2 regions of the Streptomyces sp. NPDC104581 genome follow, and region 2 is predicted to be linked to the other one. Evidence: riboswitches for the same ligand, from Rfam matches in the RefSeq annotation. Region 2 holds a riboswitch; the other holds the start of a gene.
The links. A riboswitch is a leader RNA that binds a small molecule or an ion and turns the genes downstream of it on or off. The one in region 2 is predicted to bind S-adenosylmethionine.
Positions count from the first base shown of each region.

Region 1 (7,638 bases), on a different contig from region 2:
AGCGCCACCGGGTGGCATCGGTCGGCAAGGGAACCGTCGTCATCGTGCCGTCCTCTTTCGTCGAGGGCTGATGTCGTGCTGTCGAGCCTGCCGCGCCGTTCCCCGGTGCGGCGCCGGAGCGGGGAGGACGCGCCCGTAACCCTACGGCCTCCCGCGTATCCCATGTCGCGGCGAGGCGGTCCGTACCTGTCTGTCCGCGTACGGGATGATCCTTGGATGATCAATTGGCGCGCGGCGGCCGGTGCGCCGGTCGTGACCTACGGTCTGATCGGCCTCTGCGCTCTGGCCTTCCTGACCAGCCCGCTCTCCGGGTTCAACGCCGCCTACGGGACGGGCGACGCCCTGCTCTCCGCGCAGAGCGCGTACTTCGAGCGCTGGGGCGTGATCCCCCACGAGCTGATGAGCGGCGGCTCCCACGCGCTCCTCACCCCTCTCACCGCACTCTTCGTCCACGGGAGCTGGCTCCATCTGCTGGGGAACCTGCTCTTCCTCTACGTCTTCGGGGCGATGGCCGAGGAGCGGATGGGACGGGTGCGGTTCACCCTCTTCTATCTCGTCTGCGGCTATCTCGCCCTGCTCGCCTACGCGGCGGCGAACGCGGACTCCGACCAGACCCTGGTGGGGGCGTCGGGCGCGATCTCCGGTGTGCTCGGCGCCTTCCTCTGTCTTCTTCCCACCGCGCGCGTCACCAGCCTCTTTCCGTTCCTTTTCTTCCTGCCGCTGCGCTTCCCCGCCTGGATCGTCCTGATCTTCTGGTTCGCCCTCCAGTGGCTGGCGGCCCGGAACGCCGAGCCGGGCCCCGGCGTCGCCTATCTGGCGCATCTGGTGGGCTTCGCGCTCGGCTTCGTCGCCGCGTGGGTGCTCTTCCGCCGGACGGCTAGAGTGAAGTTCCGTTCCGCGGCCACCGAGGGAGAACGTCAACCGTGATCACCGCGATCGTGCTCATCAAGACCAGCGTCGACCGGATCCCCGAGATCGCCGAGTCGATCGCGGCGCTGGAGAGCGTCAGCGAGGTCTTCTCCGTCACCGGTACCTACGACCTGATCGCCATGGTCCGCGTCGCCAGGCACGACGATCTGGCGGACGTCATCCCCGGCAGCATCAGCAAGATCCCCGGCGTCGAGGCCACGGACACGCACGTCGCGTTCCGTACGTATTCCCAGCACGACCTGGAAGCCGCCTTCGCGATCGGCCTCGACGCGTGAGCGACGGGCCTGCCCGCGGGCAGGCCCGGTCCACGTCTCAGCCGCGGTCGGGGACGCAACGGCCGTCCTCGGTACGGTAGTTCCAGCGGGCCCCGTCCCGGACCAGCTCCCTGACCGCGCCGACGAACCGCTCCACGTGCTCGTCCGGGGTACCGGCGCCGAAGCTGACCCGGATCGCGTTGAGCGACCTCTCACCGGGAGCGGCGTCCGGCGCCCCGCACTCCCCCGGGTCCCCCGCGTCGCCTCCCAGCAGTGTCCGGACGAGCGGGTGGGCGCAGAACAGCCCGTCCCGTACACCGATGCCGTACTCCGCCGAGAGCGCGGCGGCGAAGTGCGAGCTGTTCCAGCCGTCGACGACGAAGGAGATCACCCCCACCCGGGGGGCGTCGGCACCGAAGAGTGAGAGCACCCGCACCTCGGGCACCTCGTCGAGACCCTCGCGCACCCGCGCGACCAGCGCCTGCTCACGCTCGACGAGCCGGTCGAAACCCGCCTCGGTGAGCGCCTTGCAGGCCGAGGCGATCGCGTACACACCGATGACGTTCGGCGATCCGGCCTCGTGCCGGGCCGCGGTGGTGTGCCACTCGACGTCCACGCCGCCGTCGGCGCGGCGCGCGACCTTTCGGCTGGCGCCACCGCCGGCGAGATACGGCTCGGACTCCCGCAGCCAGTCGGCGCGGCCCGCGAGGACACCGGAGCCGAACGGCGCGTAGAGCTTGTGCCCGGAGAAGGCCACCCAGTCCACGTCCAGCGCGGCGATGTCGACGGGGTGGTGCGGGGCGAGCTGCGCGGCGTCCAGGACGATGCGCGCGCCGTGGGCGTGCGCGGTGGCGGCCAGTTCGGCCACGGGCCACAGCTCGCCGGTCACGTTGGACGCGCCCGTGACGCACACCAGCGCGGGACCCTTCGGGTCGCGGCCGGCGAGGGCGCGCTCCAGGGTGGCGACGGCCCCGGCCGGGGTGCGGGGCGCGTCGAGACAGCTGACGCGGGCCTCGCGCCAGGGCAGCAGCGAGGCGTGGTGCTCGGTCTCGAAGACGAACACCTCGCAGCCGGCGGGCAGCGCCGCGGCGAGCAGGTTGAGCGAGTCGGTGGTGGACCGGGTGAAGACGACCTGGTCGTCCTCGCGGCAGCCGAGGAAGTCGGCGACGGTGCGGCGGCTGTTCTCGAAGAGGTCGGTGGAGAGCTGCGACAGGTATCCGGCGCCGCGGTGGACGCTGCCGTAGTACGGGGCGTAGGCGGCGACGTCGTCCCAGACGCGGCGCAGGGCGGGGGCGCTGGCCGCGTAGTCGAGGGCGGCGTAGGTGACCTCACCGCCGGTGACCAGGGGGACGGTGACGTCACATCCGAGTACGGGCAGCGGGCGGGCGGTGCCGGTGCGGTCGAGGGCGTCGGTGGGTACGGACATGGCGGTATCTCCCGGCAGGACGAGGCGGAAACGGCATCAGGACCCGGCGGGCGGAGGCGGCGGCGTGACGGCGGAGGCCGTGACGGCGTACGGGTTCGCCCGGGGTGTGGGACTCACTGAAGAGGGCTCGGGCCCTGTGCCCGGCGCGGAACGCACCGGGAGCGGGCCGAAGGCCCTATCGCATTCGCTTGCTCACGAGACTGCTCCCTTGAGGACCAGGACCCCAGGGATGACGACATCCAACGATGTCCAGGGGTCCGCGCTTGCCGCGGACCTCGCTGCCCACGGCCTGGTCTTCACCCGGGGCACCCCGCCACGGACGGAGGGTTGCCGGACAGCGGGCCGGGGCCGTGGTCGCTGTCACTCATGACCTGGGGCGAGACTACCCCACGGACACGCACCGGCCCAGACGGCGTCCGCGATACGGGATGCCGTCCGGGCGGGGTTCGCGGCCGGACCGCTCCCACCGGGCCCGTCCGGCCCGCCGGTTCGCCCCCGATCGCCGGACGGGCCGCATCCGCGGCCCGCCCGGCGCGGCCCACGGGCCGTCAGGCGTTGCTCGCCGACACCCACCGTTCCAGCGTCGCGTTCGCCGCGCCGGAGTCGACCGCGCGCGCCGCCCGTGCGATGCCCGCCGCGAGTTGGTCGTTCAGCGTGCCGTCGCCCGGCTCCAGCGCCACCAGCGCCGCCGCCGCGTTCAGCAGGACCGCGTCCCGTACGGGGCCGGTCTCGCCGGCCAGCAGACGGCGCGCGACGTCCGCGTTGTACGAGGCGTCCGCACCGCGCAGCGCCTCGATCGGGACCAGCTCCAGACCGATGTCCCTCGGGTCGAAGGTCTCCTCGGTGACCCGGCCGTCCCGCACCACCCATACGTGTGAAGTAGCCGTCGTCGTCAGCTCGTCCAGACCGTCGTCGCCGCGGAAGACGAGCGAGGAGTTGCCCCGCTCCGCGAGCACACCGGCCACGATCGGCGCCATCCGGCTGTCCGCCACACCCACCGCCTGGCAGCGGACCCGCGCCGGATTGGTCAGCGGGCCGAGGATGTTGAACGTGGTCTGCGCGCCCAGCTCCTTGCGGGCCTTCGCCGCGTAACGCAGCGCCGGGTGGAACTTCACCGCGAAGCAGAAGGTGATGCCCGCCTCCTCGACGACCTCCACGACCCGCTGCGGCGTCAGCTCCAGATTGACGCCGAGCTTCTCCAGCACGTCGGAGGCACCGCTCGCGGAGGAGGCGGCGCGGCTGCCGTGCTTGACGACCTTGCCGCCCGCACCGGCCACCACGATCGCCGCCATCGTGGAGATGTTGACGGTCTTCGCCATGTCTCCGCCGGTACCGACGACATCGACGGTGGCGCCGGGCACCTCGATGGTGTTGGCGTACTCGTACATGGCACGCACCAGACCCGAGACCTCCTCCACGGTCTCGCCCTTGGCGCGCAGCGCGACGGCGAAGCCCGCGATCTGGGCGTCGGTGGCCTCGCCGCTCATGATGCGGTCCATGGCCCAGGCCGTGTCGACGGCGTCGAGGTCCTGGCCGCGCAGCAGCGGGTTCAGTACCCCCGGCCAGGAACGCGCCGCCAGCGTGTCGCCTCCGGCCGGTGTTACAGCGCTGCTCATGATCGCTCCTGGGGTCTGTGGACGGGCGCACCGCCGTGCTGCCCGTGCTGCCAGGCGTCAGCCTATCCGCGCCGCCCGCGATCCAAGACCCGCCGCCCGTAGTACGGACACCGTGGCTGACGGCGGGTGGTCGGCCCGGCCCACCCCCGTACGCGCGCCCACGCACGAGGGCCCCGGGGGGGGGGGGGGGGGGGGGGGGGGGGGGGGGGGGGGGGGGGGGGGGGGGTGGGTGGGGGGGGGGGGGGGGGGGGGGGGGTGGGTCTTACCCCCCCCCCCCCCCCCCCCCCCCCCCCCCCCCCCCCCCCCCCCCCCCCCCCCCACCACCCCCCCCCCCCCCCCCCCCCGGGACCCCCCCCCCCCCCGGGGCCCTGGACGTACGGTCGTGCTCGATCAGTGGTGGCCGTGGCCGCTCGTGATCTCCTTGTACTCCTCGGCCGTCGGCTTGGGGATCTGGCTTCCCTCGCCGTAGTAGCCCTTGTTGAGCTTGACCCGCAGCTTCTCCGCCGGGGACGTCTTGCGCTCGACACCGTTCTCGTCGACAGTCGGCCCGATCTCGGCCGGCTTGTACTGCTCGTGAGCGGTGAGGGTGTGCAGGTCGCCCTGGTTCAGCGGCTCGTGGATCTCCACGAACTCACCGTGCGGCAGCCGCTTGATGATGCCGGACTCGCGTCCGTGCAGCACCTTCTCGGCGTCGCGGCGCTGGAGTCCCAGACAGATCCGCTTGGTGATCACGAACGCGACGACCGGGCCGACGAAGAACGCGATCCTGATGAACCAGGTGATCGTGTTGATCGACAGGTGGAAGTGGGTGGCCCAGATGTCGTTCCCGCCACCGATGAGCAGGATGAAGTACAGGGTCAGCCACGCCACACCGAAGGCGGTCCGGGTCGGCGCGTTGCGCGGCCGGTCCAGGATGTGGTGCTCGCGCTTGTCACCGGTGATCCACGACTCGATGAACGGGTAGACCGCGAGGGCCACCAGTACCAGCGGGAAGATCATCAGCGGGATGAACACACCCAGGGCGAGCGTGTGGCCCCAGAAGTTCAGCTCCCAGCCCGGCATCACGCGGATCAGGCCCTCGGAGAAGCCCAGGTACCAGTCCGGCTGTGCGCCGGTGGAGACCAGGTCCGGGCGGTACGGGCCGATGGCCCACACCGGGTTGATCGTGGCGATGGCCGAGATGATCGTGATGACACCGAAGACCAGGAAGAAGAACCCGCCGGCCTTGGCCATGTAGATCGGCATGAACGGCGCGCCGACCACGTTGTTGTTGGTCTTGCCGGGGCCCGCGAACTGCGTGTGCTTGTGGTAGAAGACCAGGATCAGGTGCGCCACCACGAGCCCGAGCAGGATGCCCGGGAGAATCAGGATGTGGATGGAGTAGAACCGCGCCACGATGTCGTGGCCGGGGAACTCGCCGCCGAACAGGAACATCGAGATGTACGTGCCCACGATCGGCGTGGCCAGGATCGCGCCCTGCGCGAAGCGGACACCGGTGCCCGACAGCAGGTCGTCCGGGAGCGAGTAACCGGTGAGTCCGGTGAAGAGCGACAGGAAGAACAGCAGGAAGCCGAACACCCAGTTGATCTCACGCGGCTTGCGGAACGCGCCCGTGAAGAACACGCGCATCATGTGCACGAACATCGCGGCCACGAAGATCAGCGCGGCCCAGTGGTGGATCTGCCGGATCAGCAGACCGCCGCGGACGTCGAAGCTGATGTCCAGCGTCGAGGCGTACGCCTCGGTCATCCGGACACCCTGCATCGGTACGTAACTGCCCTCGTACACGATCTCGTTCATGCTCGGGTGGAAGAACAGCGTCAGATACACACCCGTGAGGATGATGACGACGAAGCTCCACAGGGCGACCTCGCCCAGCATGAACGACCAGTGGTCCGGAAAGACCTTGCGCAGCATGCCCTTGGCCGCGCCGTAGATCCCGAGGCGGCCGTCGGCCCAGTCGGCGACCCGTTCTCCCGCGGGTGCCTTGCGGTTCTTTTCTTCAGACGCAGTACTCATCCGCGCTCCCAGAAGGACGGACCGACGGGCTCGTCGAAATCGCCGAGCGCGTAGAGGTAACCCTCACCGTTCACACCGATCCGCAGCTGCGGAAGGGCGTGACCGGCCGGGCCGAAGATGACGCGGGCGCCGTCGGAGAGGTCGAAGGTGGACTGGTGGCACGGGCAGAGCACGTGGTGCGTCTGCTGCTCATACAGGCTGATGGGACAGCCGACATGGGTGCAGATCTTGGAGTACGCGACGATGCCGTCGTGCGACCACTCGAGTTCGCGCTTGTCCTTGATTTCCTCGGGCTGAATGCGAACGATCATGAGAGCCGCCTTGGCGATCTCATTGTTGAAGTTCTCATTGTGCTCGTCCAGCCCCTCGGGCTGGGCGAAGGTCAGCGACCCGACGGTGACGTCCTCGGGACGCAGCGGCTCGTGGGTGTTCTGGTTGATGAGCAGCAGGCCCTTCTTCCAGAACGTCTTGCGGAGCTTGTCCTCCGGGAGCGGGCCGAGGTCACGCAGCAGCACCACGCCGGAGAGCGGCACCATGGCCAGCGCGCCGAACATCGTGTTGCGGATGAGCTTGCGGCGCCCGAAGCCGGACTCCGCCGAGCCGATCAGGAAGTCCCTCTTCGCCTGCGCGGCGACCTCGGGAGTCGCCTCGATGGGGTGGCGTTCCTGGACGATCTCCTCGTCGCTCATCAGCGTGCGCGCCCAGTGGATCGCGCCCGCGCCGATGGCGAAGAGGGCGACGCCGAGCGTCATTCCCAGCGAGAAGTTGAGCGCGCTCACATGACCGAACGGCCAGATGTACACGATCTTGTCGACAGGGAAGATCACGAACGAGGCGATGAAGCCGACCGTGGCCAGCATCGACAGCGTGAAGAGGAAGGCCACCGCGCGCTCGGACCGCTTGGCGGCCCGCTCGTCGATGTCCTGGATGCGCGGCCGGTGGGCCGGCAGTCCGGGGTCGGCGAAGGGGTTCTCCGCGCGCTCGACCTCGCCGTGTCCCGGCACCTGCTCACTCGGCAGGTTCTCGTCTGAATTCCGGTTGCTACTCATGACTTCTTGGCCTTAGCGGTGTGCGCCGCGACCCAGACGGCAGTTGCGATCAGTGCGCCCAGACCGACGATCCAGGAGAACAGGCCCTCACTGACGGGCCCGATACCACCGAGCTTCAGACCGCCGGGATTCGAGGACTCGTCACCGTTCACCGCATCGACGTACGCGATGATGTCCCGCTTCTGCTGCTCGGGCATCGTCGAGTCGGGGAACGAGGGCATGTTCTGCGGACCGGTCAGCATTGCCTCGTACAGGTGCTTGGGGGATACCCCTTCGAGCCCCGGCGCATACTTGCCGTTCGTGAGAGCACCGCCCTCACCGCCGAAGTTGTGGCACTGGGCGCA
Region 1 is NZ_JBVJNN010000006.1:197,423-205,060, reverse strand. It holds gene ACZ61E_RS08070 (hypothetical protein) at 1-43, opposite strand, end outside; gene ACZ61E_RS08065 (rhomboid family intramembrane serine protease) at 217-927, shown strand; gene ACZ61E_RS08060 (Lrp/AsnC family transcriptional regulator) at 924-1,205, shown strand; gene ACZ61E_RS08055 (aminotransferase class V-fold PLP-dependent enzyme) at 1,243-2,610, opposite strand; SAM riboswitch class IV at 2,865-2,982, opposite strand; gene trpD (anthranilate phosphoribosyltransferase) at 3,159-4,226, opposite strand; gene qcrB (cytochrome bc1 complex cytochrome b subunit) at 4,617-6,245, opposite strand; gene qcrA (cytochrome bc1 complex Rieske iron-sulfur subunit) at 6,242-7,294, opposite strand; gene qcrC (cytochrome bc1 complex diheme cytochrome c subunit) at 7,291-7,638, opposite strand, start outside.
Region 1: linked by a shared signal. The riboswitch ahead of ACZ61E_RS08055 (aminotransferase class V-fold PLP-dependent enzyme) and the one ahead of thrC (threonine synthase) in region 2 are both predicted to bind S-adenosylmethionine.

Region 2 (7,638 bases):
CCGGTCAGAAGTCCATGTCACCGCCCGGCATGCCGCCCGGCGCGCCGCCGGCGGCGGCCTTCTCCGGCTTGTCGGCGATGACGGCCTCGGTGGTGAGGAACAGCGCGGCGATCGACGCCGCGTTCTGGAGCGCGGAGCGCGTGACCTTCGCCGGGTCGATGATGCCCTCGGCGATCATGTCCACGTACTCGCCGGACGCGGCGTTCAGGCCGTGACCGATCTTGAGGTTGCGGACCTTCTCGACGATGACGCCACCCTCAAGACCCGCGTTGACCGCGATCTGCTTGAGCGGGGCCTCCAGCGCGAGCTTGACGGCGGCGGCGCCCGTCGCCTCGTCGCCTTCGAGCTCCAGCTTCTCGAACACCGAGGAAGCCTGGAGCAGAGCCACGCCACCACCGGCGACGATGCCCTCCTCGACGGCGGCCTTGGCGTTGCGCACCGCGTCCTCGATGCGGTGCTTGCGCTCCTTGAGCTCGACCTCGGTCGCGGCACCGGCCTTGATGACGGCCACGCCGCCGGCCAGCTTCGCGAGGCGCTCCTGGAGCTTCTCGCGGTCGTAGTCCGAGTCGGAGTTCTCGATCTCGGCGCGGATCTGGTTCACGCGACCGGCGACCTGCTCGCTGTCACCGGCACCGTCGACGATGGTGGTCTCGTCCTTGGTGATGACGACCTTGCGGGCGCGGCCCAGCAGGTCGAGACCGGCGTTCTCCAGCTTGAGGCCGACCTCCTCGGAGATGACCGTGCCGCCCGTGAGGATGGCGATGTCGTTCAGCATCGCCTTGCGGCGGTCACCGAAGCCCGGGGCCTTGACGGCGACGGACTTGAAGGTGCCCTTGATCTTGTTCACGACGAGGGTGGAGAGCGCCTCGCCCTCGACGTCCTCGGCGATGATCAGCAGCGGCTTGCCCGACTGGATGACCTTCTCCAGGAGCGGCAGGACGTCCTTGACGCTGCCGATCTTGGAGTTGACGATCAGGATGTACGGGTCGTCGAGCGACGCCTCCATACGCTCCATGTCGGTGGCGAAGTACGCCGAGATGTAGCCCTTGTCGAAGCGCATGCCCTCGGTGAGCTCGAGCTCGAGACCGAAGGTCTGCGACTCCTCGACGGTGATGACGCCTTCCTTGCCGACCTTGTCCATCGCCTCGGCGATGAGCTCGCCGATCTGGGTGTCGGCGGCGGAGATGGAGGCCGTCGAAGCGATCTGCTCCTTGGTCTCCACGTCCTTGGCCTGCTCCAGAAGCGCACCGGAGACGGCCTCGATGGCCTTCTCGATACCGCGCTTGAGGGCCATCGGGTTGGCGCCGGCGGCCACGTTGCGCAGGCCCTCGCGGACCAGGGCCTGGGCCAGGACGGTCGCGGTGGTCGTACCGTCACCGGCGACGTCGTCCGTCTTCTTGGCGACTTCCTTGACCAGCTCGGCGCCGATCTTCTCGTACGGGTCCTCGAGCTCGATCTCCTTGGCGATGGAGACACCATCGTTGGTGATCGTGGGGGCGCCCCACTTCTTCTCGAGGACGACGTTTCGGCCCTTGGGGCCAAGGGTGACCTTGACGGCGTCGGCGAGCTGGTTCATCCCGCGCTCGAGACCGCGCCGTGCCTCCTCGTCGAACGCGATGATCTTGGCCATGTGAAGTGGTCCTCCCGGACAGGGGGTGGATTGCTCCGGACCGTGTCCGCGCCCGCGACGGACGGCCGAAGAGCCCTGCGGTTCCTTGCCCCACAGGCTCTCGGGCCTCGCTGACCCGGTCCATAAGTTGTCACTCTCACCTACAGAGTGCTAACGCCAATGATTAGCACTCGACCCCCGAGAGTGCAAGCGACTCCCGGGTGACCGCGGAGCCGCGCGGGACCCGCGCACGCCTCGCGCACACCCCGGCGCGCACGCACGAGGGGCCCGTATCCCCTGCCGGGATACGGGCCCCTCGTCCGTGAGTGCGTCGTTGGCCGATCGCGCCGGGATCAGACGGCGAGCTTGACCATGTCCGCCTGCGGACCCTTCTGGCCCTGCGAGATCTCGAACTCAACTCGCTGACCTTCTTCAAGGGTGCGGTAGCCGTCCATCTGGATCGCGCTGTAGTGGACGAAAACATCCGCACCACCGTCGACCGCGATGAAGCCGTAGCCCTTCTCCGCGTTGAACCACTTGACGGTGCCCTGAGCCATGCCCAACTCCCCTATTACTGGCCCCTGCGCGGGACCGCACTTCGCGCCGGAACGCGTCGACCGCGGCTGAATGTATCTGCCCAACTGCCCTCTGCAACAGGTCAATCGGACGAGAATTCTGGGCACGGCAGAACACGCAAAGGGGTGAATTGCCGGGCCACCAGGGCAAGTCGGGCCGGGCAAAGCGCAAGGAACCGCGCAAACAGCGTCCGCACTTCGACCGCATCTTGTCGCGAACTCATATGCTCGTGGCACAGGCGGCGGCGGGGCTACCCCAACTGTACCGCGTTCAACCTCATGGAATTGCCCCCTCCGTTTCTCTCGCGGAGGGGGCAACACCGTTCACCGTGCGTGCCGTTCAGCCGCCGGCGACCGCCGGGATGATCGAGATCCCGGCACCGTCCGGGGTGGCGGTCTCCAGGCCCTGCTCGAAGCGGACGTCGTCGTCGTTCACGTACACGTTGACGAAGCGCCGGAGCTTGCCCTGGTCGTCCAGGACGCGGGCGGCGATGCCCGGGTGGTTGGTCTCCAGGGACTCGATGACCTGGGAGAGGGTCGTGCCCTCGGCCGGGACCTCGGCCTTCCCGCCGGTGTAGGTACGGAGGATGGTGGGGATGCGGACGTTCACGCTCATCGGTTTCTGCCTTCCGGGAAGGAGCGGGTTGGTGAGGTGCTCAACGCGCCAGACCGGCCGCGCGGAACGCGTCGAGGCTCGGCGGGATCGTCGCGGTCGGCCCCGTCGTCGGCGCGACGGCGTCCAGCGTCTTGAGCCCGTCCCCGGTGTTCAGCACGACCGTGGTGAGCGCCGGGTCGAGCAGACCCGCCTCGATGAGCTTGCGCGTCACGCCCACGGTCACCCCGCCCGCCGTCTCGGCGAAGATCCCCTCGGTCCGTGCGAGCAGCTTGATCGCGTCGACGACCTGCTCGTCGTCCACGTCCTCCACGGCGCCGCCGGTGCGGCGGGCGATGTCCAGCACGTACGGGCCGTCGGCCGGGTTGCCGATCGCCAGTGACTTGGCGATCGTGTCGGGCTTCTGCGGCCGTACGACGTCGTGGCCGGCCTTGAAGGCGACGGAGACCGGCGAGCAGCCCTCGGCCTGCGCGCCGAAGATCTTGTACGGCTTCTCCTCGACCAGGCCGAGCGCGATCAGCTCCTTGAGCCCCTTGTCGATCTTCGTCAGCTGCGAGCCGGACGCGACGGGGACGACGAGCTGGTCGGGCAGCACCCAGCCGAGCTGCTCGCAGATCTCGTAGGCGAGGGTCTTGGAGCCCTCGCCGTAGTACGGGCGGAGGTTGACGTTGACGAAGCCCCAGCCCTCGCCGAGCGGGTCGCCGATGAGCTCCGAGCAGAAGCGGTTGACGTCGTCGTAGTTGCCCTCGATGCCGACGAGTTCGCCGCCGTAGATCGCGGCCATGACGACCTTGCCCTGCTCCAGGTCGTGCGGGATGAACACGCAGGAACGGAAGCCGGCGCGGGCCGCGGCGGCGCCGACGGCGCCCGCGAGATTGCCGGTGGAGGAGCAGGAGAGCGTGGTGAAGCCGAAGGCGCGCGCCGCCTCGACGGCGATGGCGACGACGCGGTCCTTGAAGGAGTGCGTCGGGTTGCCGGAGTCGTCCTTCACGTACAGGGCGCCGGTGACGCCCAGCTCACGGGCGAGGTTGTCGGCCTTGACGAGCTTGGTGAAGCCGGGGTTGATGTTGGGCTTCGACGCGACGTCGGCGGGGACGGGCAGCAGCGGGGCGTAGCGCCAGATGTTGTCGGGACCGGCGGCGATGCGCCGCTTCAGCTCGTCCGGGTCGCCCGTCGGCAGGTCGTAGGCCACTTCGAGGGGGCCGAAACAGCTCTGACAGGCGAAGATCGGGCCGAGTGCGAAGCGTTCCCCGCATTCGCGGCACGAGAGGGCGGCGGCGGGTCCGAGGTCCACGGTGCCGGCGTCGGATGCTGCTGATCCGGTGGCAGTGGTGGTGTCGTTGGTGTCGGAGACGGTCTGCACAGCCATGAAGGCGAGGGCCCTTTCCTCATCTTCCTCGCGACGCATCTCGCCGCGAGACGGAATTGGCACCTTCCCCACCGTGACCTCGCGGTCGGCGGGAGGGTTGCCGGGGCTTCAACGGGCCGTTCCCTCTGCCCCTCTGGATGAGCGGTATTCGATTGTCAGCCTGATGACCCCGACGTGCGACGGTCATCCGCGTTGTTCAAGACTGTAACCGAACCCCTGGACGGTTGAAGGTCTCGTCCGATCCGCGAGATGGAGATCACGTGCTGGAAGAGGTGGAGCGCTGGCTGGCCCGGCGGTCCTGGTCCGCGGCGGACCGGCCGCCCGGCGTGCTGGCCGCGGCGAAGCAGGGTACGCAGGTCAGCGTGGTGCTCCCGGCCCTGAACGAGGCGGCGACGGTCGGCCGGATCGTGTCGGTGATCCGGCGCGAACTGATGTCGGGCCCGGCGCCCCTCGTCGACGAGCTGGTGGTGATCGACTCGGGTTCGACCGACCGTACGGGGGAGGTCGCGGCGGCGGCCGGGGCACGGGTGGTGCACCGGGACGACATCCTGCCGAGGCTGCCGGCCGTGCCGGGCAAGGGCGAGGTGCTGTGGCGCTCGCTGCTGGTGACGAGCGGCGACATCGTCTGTTTCGTGGACGCGGACCTGAGGGACTTCTCGGCGGATTTCGTGTCGGGGATCGTGGGGCCGCTGCTGACCGAGCCGGACGTGCTGTTCGTGAAGGCGATGTACGACCGCCCGCTGGGCGGCGAGCCGGGGCAGGGCGGGCGGGTGACGGAGCTGGTGGCGCGTCCGCTGCTGAATCTGCACTGGCCGCTGCTGGCGGGCTTCGTGCAGCCGCTGGGCGGCGAGTACGCGGTACGGCGCTCGCTGCTGGAGCGGCTGCCGTTCCCGGTCGGTTACGGGGTGGAGCTGGGGCTGCTCGTGGACGCGCTGCACACGGTGGGGCTGGACGCGCTGGGCCAGGTCGACGTCGGGGTGCGCAGACACCGCCACCAGGACGGGCGGGCGCTGGGGCGGATGGCGGCGGCGATCTACCGGACGGCGCAGGTGCGGCTGTCGCGGGGGCATCTGGTGCGGCCGGTGCTGACGCAGTTCGAGCGGGGCGGGGGCGGCTTCGAGCCGCGTACGCACGCGGTGGACACCGAGGAGCGGCCGCCGATGCGGGAGATCGCGGAGTACGCGGAGCGGCGCGCGGCGTAGGGGCGCCGGGGGGGGCGGGCCGCGCCGGGCGGGCCGTGAGGGGGTCGCCGGGTGCGGCCGGACGGCGTCGGGAGTCGCCGCGTGGCACCACCGGTCCGTTCGTATGATTTGCGTATATTGCCCGGTATGGCGATGACTGCGGTGACCCTGACCACGGAACAGCTCTGGCTGCTGGGCGGCGTGGCCCTGGCCCTCGTCGCCGCGGGGGTGGTGGCGCTCGCGGCGGGCCGGGGCCGCGGACGTGGCTGATCCTCGCCGACCTGAATCCGTACGTTTGAGCGTTTGTGCCACGGGCTAGATTTCGGCACATGGTCTCCGAGCACGCCGCCCAGGTTCTCGTCGCGTCCAATCGCGGCCCCGTCTCGTACACACTCGGCGAGGACGGCGAGCTGACCTCCGGGCGCGGCGGCGGCGGGCTCGTCTCGGGCCTCTCCGCCATCGGACCCGACTCGAACGCGGTGTGGGTCTGCGCGGCCCTCGGCGACGGCGACCGCGAGGCCGTACGGCGCACCGGCGGCCGGCTGGACACCGCCGACACGGGCGGCCAGCGGGTGAGGATGCTCGGCATCCCGCCGGAGACCTACGCGGACGCGTACAACGGCGTCGCCAACTCCACGCTCTGGTTCGTCCACCACCTGCTCTACCAGACACCGCTGGAGCCGGCCTTCGGCTCGGACTTCCGGGCGCGGTGGGCCTCCTACGAGGCGTACAACCGCGCGTTCGCGGAGGCCCTGGCCGACGAGGCGGGCGACGGCGCTGCCGTCCTGATCCAGGACTACCACCTGGCCCTGGTGCCCGGCATGCTCCGGGCGCTCCGGCCCGATCTGCGGATCGGGCACTTCTCGCACACCCCGTGGGCCCCCGTCGACTACTTCCGGCTGCTCCCCGACGACATCGCGCGCCAGCTGCTGCGCGGCATCCTCGGCGCCGACCGGGCCGCGTTCCTGACCCACCGCTGGGCCGACGCCTTCACCGCGTGCTGCGAGGAGCTGCTGGGCGGGACGGGGAAGACCCGGATCGGCGTGCACGGCCTGGGCGCCGACGCGGACTTCCTGCGGGAGCGGGCGAGCCGCCCCGACGTCGACGAGCGGCTGGCCGAGCTGAGGGAGCAGATCGGTGTCTCGGACGGGGCCCCGCGCAAGGCGATCGTGCGGGTGGACCGTACGGAGCTGTCGAAGAACATCGTGCGCGGGATGCTCGCCTACCGGCAGCTGCTGACGGACCGTCCGGAGTGGCGCGGGCGGGTCACGCACGTGGCGTTCGCCTACCCGTCCCGGCAGGACCTGGCCGTCTACCGCGACTACACGGCCCGGGTGCAGGAGGTGGCCGACGAGATCAACTCCGCCTACGGCACGCCCGACTGGACCCCGGTGGTGCTGCACGTCAAGGACGACTTCGCACGCTCGCTCGCCGCGTACCGCCTCGCGGACGTGGCGCTGGTCAACCCGATCCGCGACGGGATGAACCTGGTCGCGAAGGAGATCCCGGTCGTCTCGGAAGAGGGCTGCGCTCTGGTGCTGTCCCGCGAGGCGGGCGCGTACGAGGAGCTGGGCGACGACGCGCTGGTGGTGAACCCGTACGACGTCGCGGCCACGGCGGCGGCCCTGCACGAGGCCCTGTCCATGGACGGCGACGACCGCGCGGCCCGTACGAAACGCCTGGCCGCCGCCGCGACGGCGCTGCCCCCGCAGCGCTGGTTCCTGGACCAGCTGGAGGCGCTGCGGAACGGCTGAGCGGCCACCGGGCCGGTGGTCCTTGAGCAGTACGCCGTGGACGGGGCCGCCCGCCCGCCCCTGCACGATCGGGGGGTGGGTCCGCGCCGCCTCGCCGTCCACGACGTCCGGCGGCGGACGCCGGCCGGTGGCGGCGTGCCGCTCCCTGGCGGGCAGGGGTTTCTCACCGGTCACCCGGCCGGTGTCGAGGCCGCACACGTGGATGCCACGCCCGGCGAGCGCGGCGGCGCCGGCGCGGGTGAGCATGTTGAGGACCGCCGCGCGCGAGCGGCGCACCCGGTGTCGCCCCGGTCTCGGCCCGGCGCCCGAGGTCTGGACCTCTGTGCTATGGGCTGTCCCGTAATCCCCGGCGGGCGCGCGACGACGGCTACGGCTCCTCGCCGCGTTGTCGGATCGCCCGAATACGCCCAGTACGAGGACGACCCTCCGCCTTGCGACGCACCGCATCCGACGCCGCACACCGATCCACCGGGGATGACGGGACAGCCCTTAGAGGCGGGCGGCCACCGCCGCGAGGAAGCCGGTCAGCGCCCCCGG
Region 2 is NZ_JBVJNN010000021.1:14,911-22,548, forward strand. It holds gene groL (chaperonin GroEL) at 5-1,630, opposite strand; gene ACZ61E_RS18705 (cold-shock protein) at 1,963-2,166, opposite strand; gene ACZ61E_RS18710 (ubiquitin-like small modifier protein 1) at 2,525-2,800, opposite strand; gene thrC (threonine synthase) at 2,841-4,166, opposite strand; SAM riboswitch class I at 4,183-4,310, opposite strand; gene ACZ61E_RS18720 (glucosyl-3-phosphoglycerate synthase) at 4,427-5,368, shown strand; gene ACZ61E_RS18725 (hypothetical protein) at 5,495-5,617, shown strand; gene ACZ61E_RS18730 (alpha,alpha-trehalose-phosphate synthase (UDP-forming)) at 5,677-7,101, shown strand; gene otsB (trehalose-phosphatase) at 7,591-7,638, opposite strand, start outside.